DNA from 2 places in the Eubacterium sp. BIOML-A2 genome. Region 1 is predicted to be linked to the other one. Evidence: riboswitches for the same ligand, from Rfam matches in the RefSeq annotation. Region 1 holds a riboswitch; the other holds the start of a gene.
What was found. A riboswitch is a leader RNA that binds a small molecule or an ion and turns the genes downstream of it on or off. The one in region 1 is predicted to bind cobalamin.
Positions count from the first base shown of each region.

Region 2: linked by a shared signal. The riboswitch ahead of GKG43_RS08655 (energy-coupling factor ABC transporter permease) and the one ahead of GKG43_RS13950 (cadherin-like beta sandwich domain-containing protein) in region 1 are both predicted to bind cobalamin.

Region 1 is NZ_WKZK01000039.1:7,980-16,088, forward strand. Features, by position in the region: gene GKG43_RS13940 (leucine-rich repeat domain-containing protein) at 203-1,039, shown strand; gene GKG43_RS13945 (sugar phosphate isomerase/epimerase family protein) at 1,087-1,866, shown strand; cobalamin riboswitch at 2,090-2,283, shown strand; gene GKG43_RS13950 (cadherin-like beta sandwich domain-containing protein) at 2,553-6,764, shown strand; gene GKG43_RS13955 (cadherin-like beta sandwich domain-containing protein) at 6,787-8,109, shown strand, end outside.
Region 2 is NZ_WKZK01000018.1:35,634-43,742, reverse strand. Features, by position in the region: gene GKG43_RS08675 (sirohydrochlorin cobaltochelatase) at 1-265, opposite strand, end outside; gene GKG43_RS08670 (ABC transporter ATP-binding protein) at 316-1,176, opposite strand; gene cbiQ (cobalt ECF transporter T component CbiQ) at 1,173-1,946, opposite strand; gene GKG43_RS08660 (cobalt transport protein CbiN) at 1,978-2,289, opposite strand; gene GKG43_RS08655 (energy-coupling factor ABC transporter permease) at 2,291-3,040, opposite strand; cobalamin riboswitch at 3,144-3,340, opposite strand; gene GKG43_RS08650 (cob(I)yrinic acid a,c-diamide adenosyltransferase) at 3,419-3,946, opposite strand; gene cobK (precorrin-6A reductase) at 4,097-4,915, opposite strand; gene GKG43_RS08640 (GGDEF domain-containing protein) at 5,085-6,194, shown strand; gene GKG43_RS08635 (superoxide dismutase family protein) at 6,397-6,873, opposite strand; gene GKG43_RS08630 (ASKHA domain-containing protein) at 6,951-8,109, opposite strand, start outside.

The sequences.
Region 1 (8,109 bases):
AGTGGGAAATTGTCTTAGTTATGGTACAGTTTTTGCTGTAAGGGCAATTTTCTATTTGCATGTAATCAAACTGCGGCGGTGTAGGTAATCTGTTAATAGCAATCCATTTCGTATTGGATAAAGACAGAGGACGCAGCAAAAAACTGCGTCCCTTTATATTCAAATGGTTCAGTTTTTAAGTTTAGGAAAAGGGGAGAAACGTATGGCAGGGGTGGTATCTCTCTGGAAAGCATATGAGAAAGATACTCTGGATAAGGTGCAGGGGAAAAACAATGGAAACATAAAAGAATTGGTGGCAGACAGCCACTATAGAAAGATCGGCGAAAGGGCATTTAAAAACAATACAAAGCTCCGCCGTGTTATTCTGCCTGAAAATGTTGTGGAAATAGGGGCACAGAGTTTTTACAATACGATGCTGCGGGAAGTTGAGCTGAAAGGTACAATCTTAATCCGTAAGGAAGCATTTTATAACTGTACAAAGCTGAAGCAGGTAAAGCTTCCTAAAACTACTAACTTTATTGGAAACAGAGCGTTTGCGCAGTGCAAAAGTCTGGAGAGGATGGAGATTGATGTAGGCAGCATATGCAGAGAAGTGAAGGCGGAGGCTTTTTCCGGGTGTGTTAATCTAAAACACATTGCCCTTCCGGCAACGCTCGAAAAGATAGAGCGGCGGGCATTTTATAAATGTACGGCCCTGGAGCAGATTGTTTTGCCGGATAGATTAAGGGAGATCGGCGCAGAGGCTTTTTATCAGAACGCATTGACATCCTTGGAACTGCCGGAGGGACTAATAAAAATTGGGGACAGTGCATTTTTAAAATGCAACAGCCTGCAATATACAAAGATTCCCTCAACTGTAAAAGTAATCGAAAAGTGGGCGTTTCATGGCTGCAACAGGCTGAAAGTGCTTGAGATTGGTCATGATCCCGAAGAGATCGGGCCATGGGTCATCAACCGCAGTGCAAAGATACGATGTAAAAAGGGCGGGGCAGTGGAAAAGTACTGCCGTGATTCAGGGTTTGAAACAGAATATATCTAGGTAAAAAAAGAATTCAGGGGAACAGTCTGAATCGGGAGTGGAATATTATGGTATATGCAAGTCATCTTCTTAAGGATGAAGAGATGAGACAGGTAGTAGAAGCGACTGATGTTGGGATCGAGAGTATTGAGTTCTCCATTTCTGAAAATCTGGACTGCCTGAATGAAAAGATCGTTGAATACATAGAACGGTTAGAATACATAGGTACCAGGAACCTGACACTGCATGGGCCATTTCTGGATTTGAATCCAATGGCATATGACTCCATGGTAAGGGCAGTGACAAAAGCCCGTTTTACGCAGACATATGAGGCTGCGAAGAGACTGGGGGCCAAAAAGATAATTTTCCATACGGGCTTTCTTCCCGGTGTGTATTATCTGACAGACTGGGCAAAACGAATGGCTGAGTTCTGGAATGAATTTATGAAAGGAAAAAGCGGTGTCCAGATTCTTATGGAGAATGTGTATGATAAGGAAATATCGCCGATGATTGAAGTGGAACAGAAGGTTGAATCCCCGGATTTTAAACTGTGCCTGGATATTGGCCATGCACATTGCTATTCGCCCAGATCTTTGAGTGACTGGATTCAGACGTTTGGAGAGCACGCGGGACATGTCCATATCCACGATAACTGTGGGGACAGGGATTCGCACCTGGGGCTGGGACGCGGGAATATACCGATAGACGAGACATTGGAAATGCTTATGGCGTACATGCCGGATGCAGACTATACGATTGAGTGCAGCATAATGGAAGATGTGCTGATGTCCGGCAGGGCAGTGAGCAGCTGCAGGGAGAAAATGCAGTCAGCAATGAAGACCGGGTGATAAATATCGAATATTTTTGCATATCTATCTAGAAAAATTACCAAAGTTATATCTGGAAAATGGTAGTCTGATACAGTCTGTTAATGCTCTGTGAAATTGTGAAAAGTTGCGGAATTTTTTGTGAAAAATGTGAGAAAACCGTGTGAAAAAACAGTGGACTTTTACTAGTTGATACTATATAATGAACTACATAGATTAAATAGATTATTGTTGTTAGTAAGTAATTAAATATATATATTGCGGTGCATTTCCCGGATAATCGGGAAATGATAATAGGGAAACCGGTGCAAAACCGGTACAGTCACCTCTACTGTAACGTGGACGAAGAAACGATATACCATTGGCATTTATATGCTGAGAAGGTGTTTCGGAGGATGAAGCGAAGTCAGAAAACCTGCCGTGATGATTGTTACGATGTATTTCTGGGATGAAGAAATAGTCCGTTTTGTATACTTAAAATATAATATTATAAAAAAGATGAGCTCTTCTATCGGAATGATGGAAGAGCTTTTATTTTTTAGTTATAGGGTATTGGTTTGAAATAAATAGTATAGATACGGAAAAGAACAGAAGAATGCATTACTAAAAGATAGCTAACAGTCAATGCATGAAACGGGATGCTGGCTGTTTCTATAGTACATTTCAAGCCTATGGCTAAAAAGGAGAAACAGGAGGGATTAAAAAGAATGAAACGAAAGAAAAGAACAAGAAGGGGGTTGTCCTGGCTATTGGCGGTGGCAGTGATGATGACCACTGTATTTGCTGGAGGAATGCCGGTTTTGGCAGAAGGAACTGCAGCGGATACGAATATGTTGTCTGAGATCAGCTTTTCTTCTGATCCAAATGAAGAGGGTGAACCTGTCAAACTAATATCAGAGGTTGACCCTGAAACAAAAGAATGCACAGTAGGTGTTGTTGAAGAGTCGGGGACATTGGGCATATGTGCAGTTTTGAAGGAAGAAGCTGCAGGAGCTACAATTGAGGCTAAGTACCAGAATATTTATAACGATAGCGTGACAACAGCAATGACCAGTGGTGAAGAACTGCTGTTAGACAACTTGGTCGAGTATGGCGGGATCAAAGGTGGAGAGGTTCATATCACTGTCACATTAGACGACAAGATAGAAGAATATACAGTACACGTGGTTCGATTAACGCCTCTTATGGAAATTTTGGTAAAAGATGGAGATAATTCATATTTGACCGGCTTTGATGGAAGCAAAACAGAGTACGAGATTACAGTTCCGGGTGGGACAGAATCAGTTGAAGTCAGCCTGGTGGCCATGGTGTGGGGAGATATTGATAATAATGTATACACTGTCAATGGTGAGCCTGCTGTATTAGAAGACGGTGCTTTCTACGCAACACGCCAGGTTCCATTAACGGAAGAAAAAACTACAATTGTCGCCAAAGCAGAAAAGGAAGGGACTGTCGGGAAAGAATATACTCTTAATATCATCAAAGATATTAAAAAAGTCGACCTGACCGTTACAACGAACCCCGCAGATGCCACTGTAACCATTACAGACGATGCCGGAGCGGCAGTCCAGGGAACAGATGGAGTTTACAGTCTGGAGGCCGGAAAAGATTACAACTATACGATCGAAAGAGAAGGATTTGTAACTCAGACAGGGACGGTTAATCTGACTGACTCAGAGACCAAAAACTTCACACTGGAGTCCGCGGAAGCACCGCTTCTCCTGAAAGGTATTGAAGGATATCAGGCTCAAAATGTTGTATTTGACGTACTTACAAAAGAGGCAACGCTGGTATGCGACACATCCACAAACGTTCAATTAAGAGTCAAGCTGCATCAAGGCACGACAGATAAAGACATGAAGGTCGTTTATACTTATACGGATAGCGCAGGCAAGGATGTAAATGTTGAATCTACGGCAAAGAATCAGTATGAGTCTATGGCAGGTGCTATAAAAGATGATGGCACTCCTAATGATATCACCATTACTGCTACAAAAGGCGGGGTAACAGAAGTTTATACCGTGCATATAAAACAGCTCACGATTCTGACAGGCCTGCAGTTGAATTATGAAAATGGAGATACACTGAAATTTGATCCTGCATTTAAAAAAACAACCACAGAGTATAGGGCGAAAGTTCTGAGTGATGTGAATGCGGTTAACATTACAGTTAAGAATCCGGCTGCTGGTAATTCAAAGGTAATGGTTAACGGAACAGAAGTGACCGGCTCAACCTATAAAATGGATTTGGTTAATGGTGAGAATAAGGCTGTTATTAAAGTGGAAAAAGGGGCAGCAGAGCAAACTTCCTATACCGTCATTATCGATAGAGTACAGAAAGTTGAATTATCCGTGCAGGTGAACCCCAAAGATGCATTGTTTACGATCTATGATGAGGAGAATGAGCGTATATGGCCGGAGAATGGCAAGTATAATCTTTTCCCAGGTGACGATTACAGCTATGCAGTAACAAAACTCGGATATGTAGGCCAGTCAGGTATTCTGAATATCAGCCAGTCCGAGACAAAAGAATTTGAACTGAAGAAGGCGGCAGAAATCACGCTTCCTGAACTTGATGCGGATTATCCGGGCTTCCGTTCCGGCCGCGACAATATGTCAGTTGTGGATGCAAAGACTCCCATTACTCCTGATTCCATTGAAGTAAAGTGGGAACGCCAGACGGGGGAATATGTTAAGCCGACTAGCGGAACAACACCGATCATCGTTGACAACAAAGTCTACACACTTTCAGGGAATAAACTTTATGTTCTGGATAAGGAAACAGGAGAGATCCTGAAGACAAGCGAGACAGTAACACCAACCACATTTGGTTTGATGCCTCCTACATACGCTGAGGGAATGCTCTTTGTACCGCTGGGGAATGGTACAATTCAGTGCTTTAATGCAGAAACACTGGAATCCCTTTGGGTTTATGAGGATCCGGCAGGCGGACGGAGCGAGAGTGCAATTCGTTATGATGATGGATATATCTATGTTGGATTCTTTACCACTAAAAAATCAGGTTTCGTTTGTATTTCCGTAACTGATGAAGATCCATCTCAGCAAACGGAAAGAAAGGCAGCAACCTGGAGAGATGACACTCTTGGCAGCTTTTATTGGGATGGCTGCTGGACCAATGAAAATTATGTAATCTTGTGTACCAATAATGGAGTATTAAACTGTATTGATAAGATGACCGGTGAGATTAAGCAGCAGGTAGATTTAGGAGAACAGGTTCGCTGCGATGTTTCCTATTATAATGGAAGAATTTATGTTGCCAGCCAAAAGGGCAAAGTCCATTCTTATAATTTGAAAGAGGACGGAACACTGGATACAGAGAATCTGATTAATCCGCTGCCTATAGGCGTGCAGAGTACGAGTACACCGGCCATATACAATAACCGACTTTATGTAGGTATTAACGGCGGTGAAATGTTCGGCGTAGAAGGCAATGCGATCCTGGTGGCAGATATCGATCCGAAGACAGGGGCAATGACACCGGCATATGCAGTACCGACAGATGGTTACTGCCAGACTTCCGGTTTGATTATTACCGGTTATGAAAAAGAAGACGGATATGTGTATGTATACTTCCTGGCTAATTCAGCACACGGACAGTTATACATGATTAAGGACAAAGCTGGCCTGAAAGAGGCTGATCCGGCATCCGGTTTATTCTATACACCGACTCATGAGCAGTATTGCATCGCAAGTGCGGTTGCAGACAGCGATGGCAATCTGTACTTAAAGAATGACTCCGCATGGCAGTTCGTATTAAAGCGTTCAGACGTATATCTGAAAGAGGTAAATATAGACGGCGGAAACGGAATTATAGACGGTGGAAAACCATTTGACGGAAGTATCAATTCCCACACGATTCAAGTGGATCCGGGAACAGAAAGCTTCAAGCTGGATCTGACTGCAAATGAAGGTACAGAGGTTATGATTAATGGAGTACCTGGTTCAATGCAGGATATCAAACTTGTTGACGGAAGAGCTGAGATTGAAGTACAGCTTAAGAAGGGCGGTACAGTCAGAACATTTACTTTCCATGTTGTAACAGGACCGGTAGTAAAAGAAATCAGGATTGATAATTCTCCGAATGAAGGAATGGCAAGTGCAGCGTATTCGTTAGATCCTGCATTTGATCCGATGACTACCGAATATACGGCAGGTGTTGACAAGGTTATGAGTGATGCGTATATCTGGCCGACGCTTATGAGTTCAAAAGATAAGATGACAATGACCGTTATCAGTGGAGTTTATAATAAGAACGAAGGCGATGAGATTAAGGGCAGCATGAATTACAAAGGTAACACATATTTTAATGTTTCCTTTGCTGACAGAGAAAATCCAACAATTGCAAAGGTGAAGCTGACTGTAGCTTCAGAGGATGGAACACAATCTAAAGATTATACATTTACCCTGTTTACGCAGAATGCGCTTCCGATTATTACAACTGATGATGGCGCTGTCTCAGAACGTACAGATAACAGTGCAAAGATTAATATGACATCGAATAAGGCGGCAGAGCTGTATTATCTGGTTCAGGCAGCGGATGCAGCAGCGCCGGACAGCGCTAAGATTATAGCAGAAGGAACAAAGGCAGATGTTGTGGAAGGCAAGAATACGATTGAAGTAACGGGCCTGCAAAGAAATGCACAGAAGCTCTATATGGTTCTGAAAGACGCATCAGGCGCCGAATCTGCAGTACGTATTCTGGATATCGCATCTGTGATTATATCCGGTGACATGAATGGCGATGGGAAATTAACCAACCTGGATGTATCCATGCTGTTGAACAAGGTAACAGCAAACGAAGATGTTGATCTGGAAACAGGAGACATCAATGGAGATGGAAAGATAAGCAATTTAGACGTATCTATGCTGTTGAATAAGGTAACAGCAGGCAATAATTAAAATAATTTAGAAGGATGATAAGATGAAGGCTGGAATAGCAGAACACAGAAAACAGAAAAAAAGATGGATGGCGGGAATATTGGCTATGCTGACTGCTTTTTCAGCCATTATCTGGCAGCCGTTAGTCACGAAGGCGGAGGAGACCATTCCTGTGGAGGAATTTGTTCCTGCGGAAGAATCCGTTCCTGTGGAAGAACCTGGTGAAACGGTTCCTCTCGAAGGAATTAAACTTAATAAAACCGGCCTGGTGATGAAGTCGGGAGACCAGAGAAGCCTGACAGCACAACTGCTTCCGGAAGATACAACTGAGCAGCCGGAAATCATATGGAATTCGGATGATACGGAAGTTGCAGTAGTGGAAGGAAACGGAAATGAGGCAATTATAACTGCAGCAGAAGGTGGCGGAGGCACGGCTGTCATAACAGCATCGGCAGGAGATTTTTCTGCTGAATGTCTCGTTCTGGTAACCGTGCGGGAGCCGTTACTGGAGAGTATCATCTTTATGCAGAATAGTTCTGGCAGCAATCGGTATGAACTCACAGAAGGAGTACCGGGCAGCAATGAGTATACGCTCAGAATTTCGGAGAACACCAATGTGCTGTATGCCAGGCCCCAGCTCAGAGATGATGTGATGGGAACGATTACAGCCAGGTTCATGGATTTGAATACTGGTCAGGAAACTGCGGTTGAGATGCCGGTAGACGAATCCACATCTCTGACCAATAATACTACCGGGCGGATTATCAATGCCTATGATACAGAACCAAAAGAGCTGGTACTGGAAGTGACGGCGGATGATTGGACGGAAATTTATCAGGTTCATATCGTAAGGGGAACCTATCTGGGTGATTTTAGTCTTACGGATGACAAGGGGGAAGAGATTCCCTATACCCCTGATTTTAAAAAGACCGTTTATGAGTATGCCGTGCATGTGCCCTCGACTGCCGAGCAGATCAGGATTAACCTGTCACCGGCGGAAGAGACCAGTACAAGTCTGATGGTGAATGGAGAACCGGCAGAAAACGGCAGTTACATTTTGCCGCTGCAGGGTCAGGATACAACGGCAGTTTTGAGTGCCGGTGATGGATACCAGTCATCGCCTTATGAATACCAGCTTTCTGTGTATGTGGATCCGGTCTGCCGCTTGGATGTAAAGGTAGAACCGGAGGATGCGGTGTTTGCCATTTATGATGCCGGACATGTGAAGCTGACCCCAAAAGACGGAAGCTATGAACTGGTCAGTGGGGACGAATATACATATACTGTTTCCGCAGAGGGATATCAGACGCAGAATGGAGCAATCAGACTAATACAAGATGAAGAGAGGACTTTTACCCTGCATAAA
Region 2 (8,109 bases), on a different contig from region 1:
CATGGGTCGGCTGTACAATAACCTGCTCGATGCCGTCCTCTGCCATCTGTTCCATGGCTTCTTTGACATTCGCTACGAATAAATTTTCCTTTTTCTGCAGTTTGTTCTTAATCATTTTGCTGGTAAATGCGCGATAGATTCTATAGTCCGGAAATGACTCTCCGATCTGCTTTTCAATCGCCGTTATGTTTTTCTCCAGAGTGTCCAGATGGCTCGTCCCAAAACTCACGACAAGTATGGCCTTCTTTCCTGTTATCTTATCCATTTTCTGCTCTCTCTTTCCTATTAATTTCTGATATCGGCCTTCACCGCCTCTTATGCCTTGGAGGAGGCCTCTATATAATATTCCAGTTCTCTTATATTCACAGGCGGCTTCAGTCCGCCTCCCAGTATCCCTTTTTTCTGGAGCCGTGCAAACAGCTTTAATACGGCGGGTTCTTCCTGGTTGGTCATGGCCAGCGCCTCCTGATCCGTACACACTGTGACGGGATCCGCATGCCGCAGTACTCTTCCTTCATGCATCAGCACGATCTCATCAGCCCAGGACAGTGCGTAATCAATATCGTGCGTAGCCATCAGAATCGTAATTCCTTCTTCCGCCAGCCCATCTACGATCTGATTGACGATCTTTGTATGTTTTGCGTCCAGCGCGGCCGCCGGTTCGTCCAGTATGATGACTTCCGGATGCATCACCAGGATGTCGGCGATGGAAACCTGCTTTTTCTGTCCTCCGCTCAGGGCATGGGCCGGGCGGTCCCGGAAGGGCGTTATCTCAAGATGGCCGATCACCTGGTCCACTTCCTGTCTTGCTTTCTCTTCCGCTACACCCATGTTCAGGATTCCAAAGGAAATTTCCTGGTACACGCTTGCCGAAAACAGCTGATTATCCGGATCCTGAAAGACAATACCGACCCTGCTTCTAAGGTCCAGCAATCCCTTTTTGGAGTAATCCACCGGCTTTCCTTCAAATAGAACCATTCCCTTATCCGGCTTATATATCCCATTGCAGCATAGAAAAAAAGTGGACTTTCCGCAGCCGTTTGCACCCATGAATGCCACCTTTTTCCCCCTTTTTATTTTCAGGCTCACGCCGTTTAGGGAGTGCGGGCCTCCTTCTTCATATGCGTAGTGGACATCTCTCGCCTCTATTATGACATCCTGTTCCTCTGTATTCATAAGAATCTCCTCCATATTGTCAGTGCAAGCAGGATCAGTTCAAACACTGCGATTGCAGCGACTTCTTTTTTTCTGGCCGGATGATGTTCCGCAAGTACTCTGATCCTGCCGTCGTAACACCTGGATTCCATGGCATCATACAATGCATTGGATCTCTTAAATGCGCGGAGCAGCAGGCCCGCCCCCATCTTTCCGAAGGAACTCACCGAGGTTCGCAGATCTTTGTTGCCCAGCCTGGACTTCTGTGACACCATCATGGCGGAAGCAGTCTCCATGAGCACAAAGATGAACCGGTAGATCAGAAGCATGAGTTCCGTCAATATCTCAGGGCAGTGCAGTTTTGCCAGCACGTCCAGAATATCTGTCATTGTCGTATTGAGAGATAAAAAGTACAGGCAGGACACACTCGCCATGGCCGTCGCAATTAGCTGTATCCCGAATAGAAGGGAATGAAAACTCCCTGTGATAAAAAAGCTGCCCACTGGAATTGCATAAGCATCCAGTGGGACTTTTGAGATATTGACTATAATCGCAAGTGTACTCAATATCAGGAATGTAAAAGGCACCGCCAGCAGCTTTGCGTATTGCCCCGCCGCTATGCGTCCTTTTTTCACGGTCAGGTATGAATTGACTGCAAACACCGCGCCTGCAACGATGAGTGAGCGGCTGACTACACAGAACAGCAGAGTTATCATGGAAAATGCAAACTTTTCACCCGCATTTACGTATCTTAATCTGGAGCGATAACAGAGCTTATCTACTACAATCATGCCGCCCTCCTTCCCGGAAGCTTATTCCTCTTTATTCCATCTTTTTCTGCCATTTTTTTCTTTCTACGAATCGTCCCATCACAAAAGCGATGATGCCAACCCCGATCCCTGTCTGGATACAAAAGATCAGGCTTTCTACCTCGCCCGGCAGTTCGCCGCCCAGTGCAGTCTCCAGCACCGGTGTAAACCATGGGGTGTATTCCCCCTGAATCTCTTCTATCATAACGCTCCCCGCGTCATCAGAGCCGCCGAACTCAGCGCCTTTCTTCGCGAACAGGGGCACAATTGCAATTAATACAGCTGCGATCAGAAGAATAATGACTGTTTTTGTATTTTTACTCATCCTATTTTGCCTCCTTTAAAAATCCGATTGACTTGAGTTCCGGTTTTGCATAAGATTCCAGGCCGATGACGATGATAACCGTAAGGATGCCTTCGATGACTGCCAGCGGAAGCTGGGTCGGTGCAAATACACCCAGGAATTTAACAGCAGATGCCGCAACACCTCCGGCCTCGGATGGGTAAGCGAGTGCAAGCTGGATGCTGGTCACACAGTATGTAAAGATATCGCCCAGAAAAGCCGCCAGAAAAACGGATACTTTTCGGTTCACATTCATTTTTTTACAGAGCTGAAAGATTCCAAATGACAGAAGCGGTCCCGCTATCGCCATGGAAAATGTGTTTGCCCCCAGTGTTGTCAATCCGCCGTGTGCCAGCAGAATCGCCTGGAACAAAAGCACGATGATTCCCAGTACGCTGACTGCCGCCGGGCCAAACAGGATTGCCCCCAGCCCTGTGCCCGTCATATGGGAACAGCTTCCCGTCACGGACGGGATTTTCAGGGAAGAAATCACGAAAATAAACGCCCCCGCCATTGCAATCAGTGTGATGGTTTTTCTGTTTTCTTTTAATCTTTTTTTCAGGGAAATCAGGCCGGCAACCAGGAATGGGACACAGATAACACCCCAGGCAATACAGTATTTAACCGGAAGGTACCCTTCCATAATGTGCATTGCATTCACAGCCGGTGTGACGGCAAACATCAGCGCGAACGCGATGGCTGCCTTGAGTAAGAATTTTTCTTTTTTTGACATATTTCTCTCTCCTTTTTTGTGATATGTTGTCTTGAAATACCCCCAGGTATACCACAAAATCGTATGAGATCTGCGGCATAACACCCGGTCATATCCCCGTAACCATTCAGATCCATTTAAAAGCGGGTTTTCTGACTCAGGCATCAACACGGTATTCCGCCTTCCCATGAGAATTCTCACAGTGACATCATGGATACCATTCCACCTTTACAGCAACGGGTATTGTGCAGGATTCCCACCTGCTTCCCCTGCGGCCGTCCGCTGCAGATTCTATACTGCACTTGGACAGCTTACCTTTAAATTGTATGCCAGACCTGAATTATATACCGAAAGGGTAACATTACCCTTTTGGCTGCTTTTTATCGGAGGTATCTCCCCCTAATACTCGATCCCCCGTCTTGCCCGGATCTCCCGGTCAAAGGGATGTTTGATTTTCCGGATCTCGGAAACATAATCCGCAAGCCCGATCAGCTTTTCGTCCGGATTCCGTCCGGTCAGGACGACTTCCAGTTCCTTGGGTTTCTTTTCCAAAAAGGCCAGCGACTTTGTGTGATCAATGAGGCCATAATGATAGGCGGCCATAAACTCATCGACCACAAGCATATCATACTCTCCGGATACTGCTTTTTCACAAACCGTATCCCACAGCCGTGCATAAGTCTCCTGAGCCTCCGCTTTCTCCGCTTCGGACAGCGTGTTGAAGAATCCAAATGATTTGTCCATATGGAGTACCGTAATTCCCTCCACGGCATCCAGAATCTTAAGCTCTCCGGAGTCCTCATTCTTCAGAAAACGCGAAAAAAGAACCTTCATACCGCTTCCGGCAGCTCTGACAGCAAGCCCTGTTGCGGCAGTCGTCTTCCCTTTTCCATCTCCACAGTAAATATGTATCAGCCCTTTCTTCATGCGCCCACCTCATCCAAAATCTTTTTTATTTTATCATAAATTGTCTGATTATGCAATTTTCACTATCTATCATTGTATATGATTTTCCGTTCTTCCGTTTGTACTTTTTTCTTTTGTTTATGTAATTTTTTAAGAACGAGGGCAAAGGGGTCAGACCCCTCTGAAGAGGGGTCTGACCCCTTTGCCCTCCATATTCAGAATATTCTGAATATAATCCTTTATTTCTTCCACACTGTACCCTGTTTCTGCAGGCCTTCCAATCACTACAAGCGTTACCCCTGTCTCTCTGGCAGCCTCCAGTTTTTCCTCAAATCCCCCCGCTTTGCCTGATTCCTTTGTCACAAAATAGTCTGCTCCTGTGTATTTCAGCATGGCAGTATTTAATTCTTTCGAAAAGGGTCCCTGCATGGCGATGAGATGGGAGCCCTTGAATCCAAGCTCCACGCTCTCTTCCACGGACTCTTTTGTCGAAAGAACCCTGGCAAAACAGCGTTCTTTGTAATGGTCGATCGCTGTGTACAGCCTTAATTCTTTGCTCCCGGTGGAAATGAATATCCGGCCTTCCCGTGTTTTGAGATACTCTACTGCTTCTGCCACGGAATTTACAATTACCATATTGCGGTAAGATCCTGCGCCGCCTGTCCCGCTTTCGTCCCGCAGACAGCGGATATAACCGGCGCCGCTCCCCTTACAGGCATTTTGAATATTCTCCGTGGCCAGGCGCGCAAAGGGATGAGTGGCATCGATCACAAGCCTGATCTGATTCTCCCTGATAAATCCGCAGATAGCCTCTTGATCCATCCGGCCCGTTATGACCCGGATATTTTGAATTCCTTCCACGCATTCCATTCCGTACTCTGTAGCCGTACTGACGAAGGCTGGCGCAGACAGCGTGCCTAAAAATTCAGCCAGCATTCTTCCTTCTGATGTTCCCGCAAACAGCAGAATACTCATTCTTCCGTTCTCCATATTCCTTTTCCTCCGCCTTTTCCGCAGCCTATTTATGTCTGATACTTAGATTTTATTTTAAGTACAACAACTGGCATATCCTGGAAATATTCCGGTTGTGTTTAAACCTCTTTCACAGTATAATATATCACATAGCAAATTGAAACCACAAACATAAGGGAGCTTTTATATGTTTTTTAATCTAATTGGATTTATTCGGAAAGACTTAGACCTAAAAGAAACCTATTTTAAAAGTGCGGAAAATGAAATCGCAAAGAAAAATCTGATCCTGCTTCAAATTTCCAGTCTGCTCAATGTCCTTCTCCTTGTCTTATTTTACATAATAACCCCGTTTATCATTAAAGGCTGGACAATCACATTACAGCATTTTCTTTTTCTCCCGGCGGCACTGGCCTTTTTCATCATCTCTACAGTTTACGCAAAGACAGGCCGCAGAGACAAGCGCGTGATAACCGGCATCTGCCTGGCTTTCGAAATCACGCTGTTTGCTTTTGTTATTTCTATAGATGTCTTTCCTTACCCGGATGCTCCCAGCTCTTTCCTACCGCTTTTATATATTGCGTTTCCAGCGCTGTTCATTCTCCGTTTCCGTCAGATGTTCACGGTCATGTTTCTGGTCGAGGTCGTATACGCCGTTGCAGTCTTACAGATAAAAAATCCGCTGATGGCAGAAAACGACATCTTTAATTCTGTCGTTTCCTTTATCTTTTCGCTGGCAGTCGCCCACGTAATCCTGAAACTCCGCGCCGATGACCACGACATACGCAGCCGTTACAAACGCCTGAGCATGCTGGATTCCCTCACTGGCATTCTAAACAAAAAGTCCTGTGAAAATGCAATTTCCCAGTATCTGAATACAAACGCCCCCGTGCATTGCGCCCTGCTCTTTCTAGATCTGGACGATTTCAAAAAGATCAATGACACCATCGGCCACTCCGCCGGAGACCGTCTTCTGGAAGAGACCGGAAAATTACTCCACAAAACATTCCACGCATCAGATATCATCGGCCGTGTCGGCGGAGATGAATTCATGGTGCTGCTCACAAACTACCATGATTCAAAAGAGTCCCTGAAAAAGAGGTGCACCGCCTTGCAGCGCACTCTCCAGCAGATCATGCAGAACCACGGAGTCCAGGCTACCTGCAGCATAGGCGCACTCCTGGTCAAAGGACAGTGCATCAGCTTCCAAACCGCATACACCCTAGCCGACAAATGCCTGTACGATGCCAAATCCTCCGGAAAAAACAACTGCATAGTCCAAACCCTGCCCAAAGAATGATCTCAGCAAGCACTTAATAAAGGAGCGCATGCGTATGAATACGCTGACTGCTTCAAAAAACCGTTGCCGGATATGTGTGCTCCATACCCACATATCCGGCAACAGTTTTTTGAAGCAGTCAGCAGTACGGGTACAAATCGCAGCGGCATATACAGCCCCTATGTCTTCCCAGCATCACTGACATGGAGCGCCCCCTTCTAACTCATTCCCCCACCCATTCATGGATCTCGCCGCAGGCAATCATTTCGCCGCTGTCTCCTGACGGCTGTGTCTTAAAATCATCCGGGTTCATATGGATGACCACTGTTCTGCCGACCACATCATCCGGGTAAAATCTCCCGGTATATACCGCACTGCAGGCTGCACCGTGTGTAGACAGCAGAGGCGGCAGATCACCGGCATGTTCCGGGTGATCCGTATGTTCGGGATTAAAATGCCCATCGGCATCTGCGAAAGGCTCCTCAGCATTCCCGGAACATTGTTTCCCTTCATGAATGTGGAAGGCAAAAAATCTGCTCATGTCCGGCGCATTTTCATCCGGCAGCCCGTATACCTCAGCCAACACGATCGTCCCTCCGTATACTTCATAGAAATAAACCATTCCATGGATCTCTGGGTATTTATCCGATCCTTTTATCTTTGCAGAAGCTTCCGGCATTCCGTTTAATTTATCAACCATATCATCATCCTCCTCTGCTCAGTATATGCAGCAGCCCGGAGGATGTTCATGCTTTGCGTAAACAAAAATCACTGCGCCTATTCAAAATACATATAGTCCATATAAAATTCATTAAAATGTTTATCGTTGGAGAGCTGTACTTCCGATGAACTCTCCAGAATACGCTGCACGCGCTCTGTGCAGTCGCTGCTTAACAGGTATGTCCGGGTTCCTTTCAGGCAGCTGTTTCCTACCGCCTCAATCTTATCTTGGCATTCTTCCGGAAGCAGCCCGATTCCCACGGCTTTTACGATATCCATCTTATATCCAAAGCCTCCTGCAATATAAATAGCCCCAATATCATCATAAGATGCGCCGAAGTTCAGGATCAATGTCTCAAGCCCGGCACGTACTGCGGACTTGGCAAGCTGTATTTCCCTTACATCCTTCTGGAAAAATGAGATCCCCGTCCCATCGCTGCTGACAGCAAGCGGAAAGCCGTCGTCGAAATAATCTTCCTCCATTAGCCCAGTCTCATCCACAAGCTCCGCCTTTACCAGCTCATATACCATATCGATCACCCCGGTGCCGCAGATGCCGACAGGTTTGGCATCCTGGATCGTCCCGGTAACTGCATGGCCGTCCTTCAGTTCGACTTTGCAGATTGCTCCCGGCACGCTTCCCGTGCCAAAGGTAATATTGCCGCCCTCGAATGCAGGGCCCGCTGCCGTTGAAGTCGTCAATATCCTGTCCTTATTGCCAATCGCCATCTCCCCATTGGTACCCAGATCCACCAAGACAGACACCTTTTCTCTCTTATCAAAATCCAGAGAATACAGGCCTGCCACAATATCGCCGCCCACATAAGTAGAAATTCCAGGGAAAATCACTACCTCAAAGTCCCTGTCTTCCTGCTCAAACAGTTCTTTGTAAGTTGTATGTATGGTGTCAATGTTAACTGGGGTGAAAGGAAATACGCCCAGTGTTTCACAGGAGTACCCCATCAGCAGGTGTACCATAGTCGTATTGGCTCCGATTATCATCTTCTCCACCCGGATCTTCCCATTTTCTGTCAGGCTCTCAATTCCCTGCATCAGGTCAGTCTGGATACTTTTTCTCAGGGCTTCTCTTTTCCCGCCGTTGGAGGCCTCAATTCTGCTGATTACATCCGCACCATACGCCCTCTGCCTGTTGATTGTAGTGAAAACGTCTTCCGCTTCCTGTGTCTCCATGTTGACCAGCTGCATGGCGATCGTC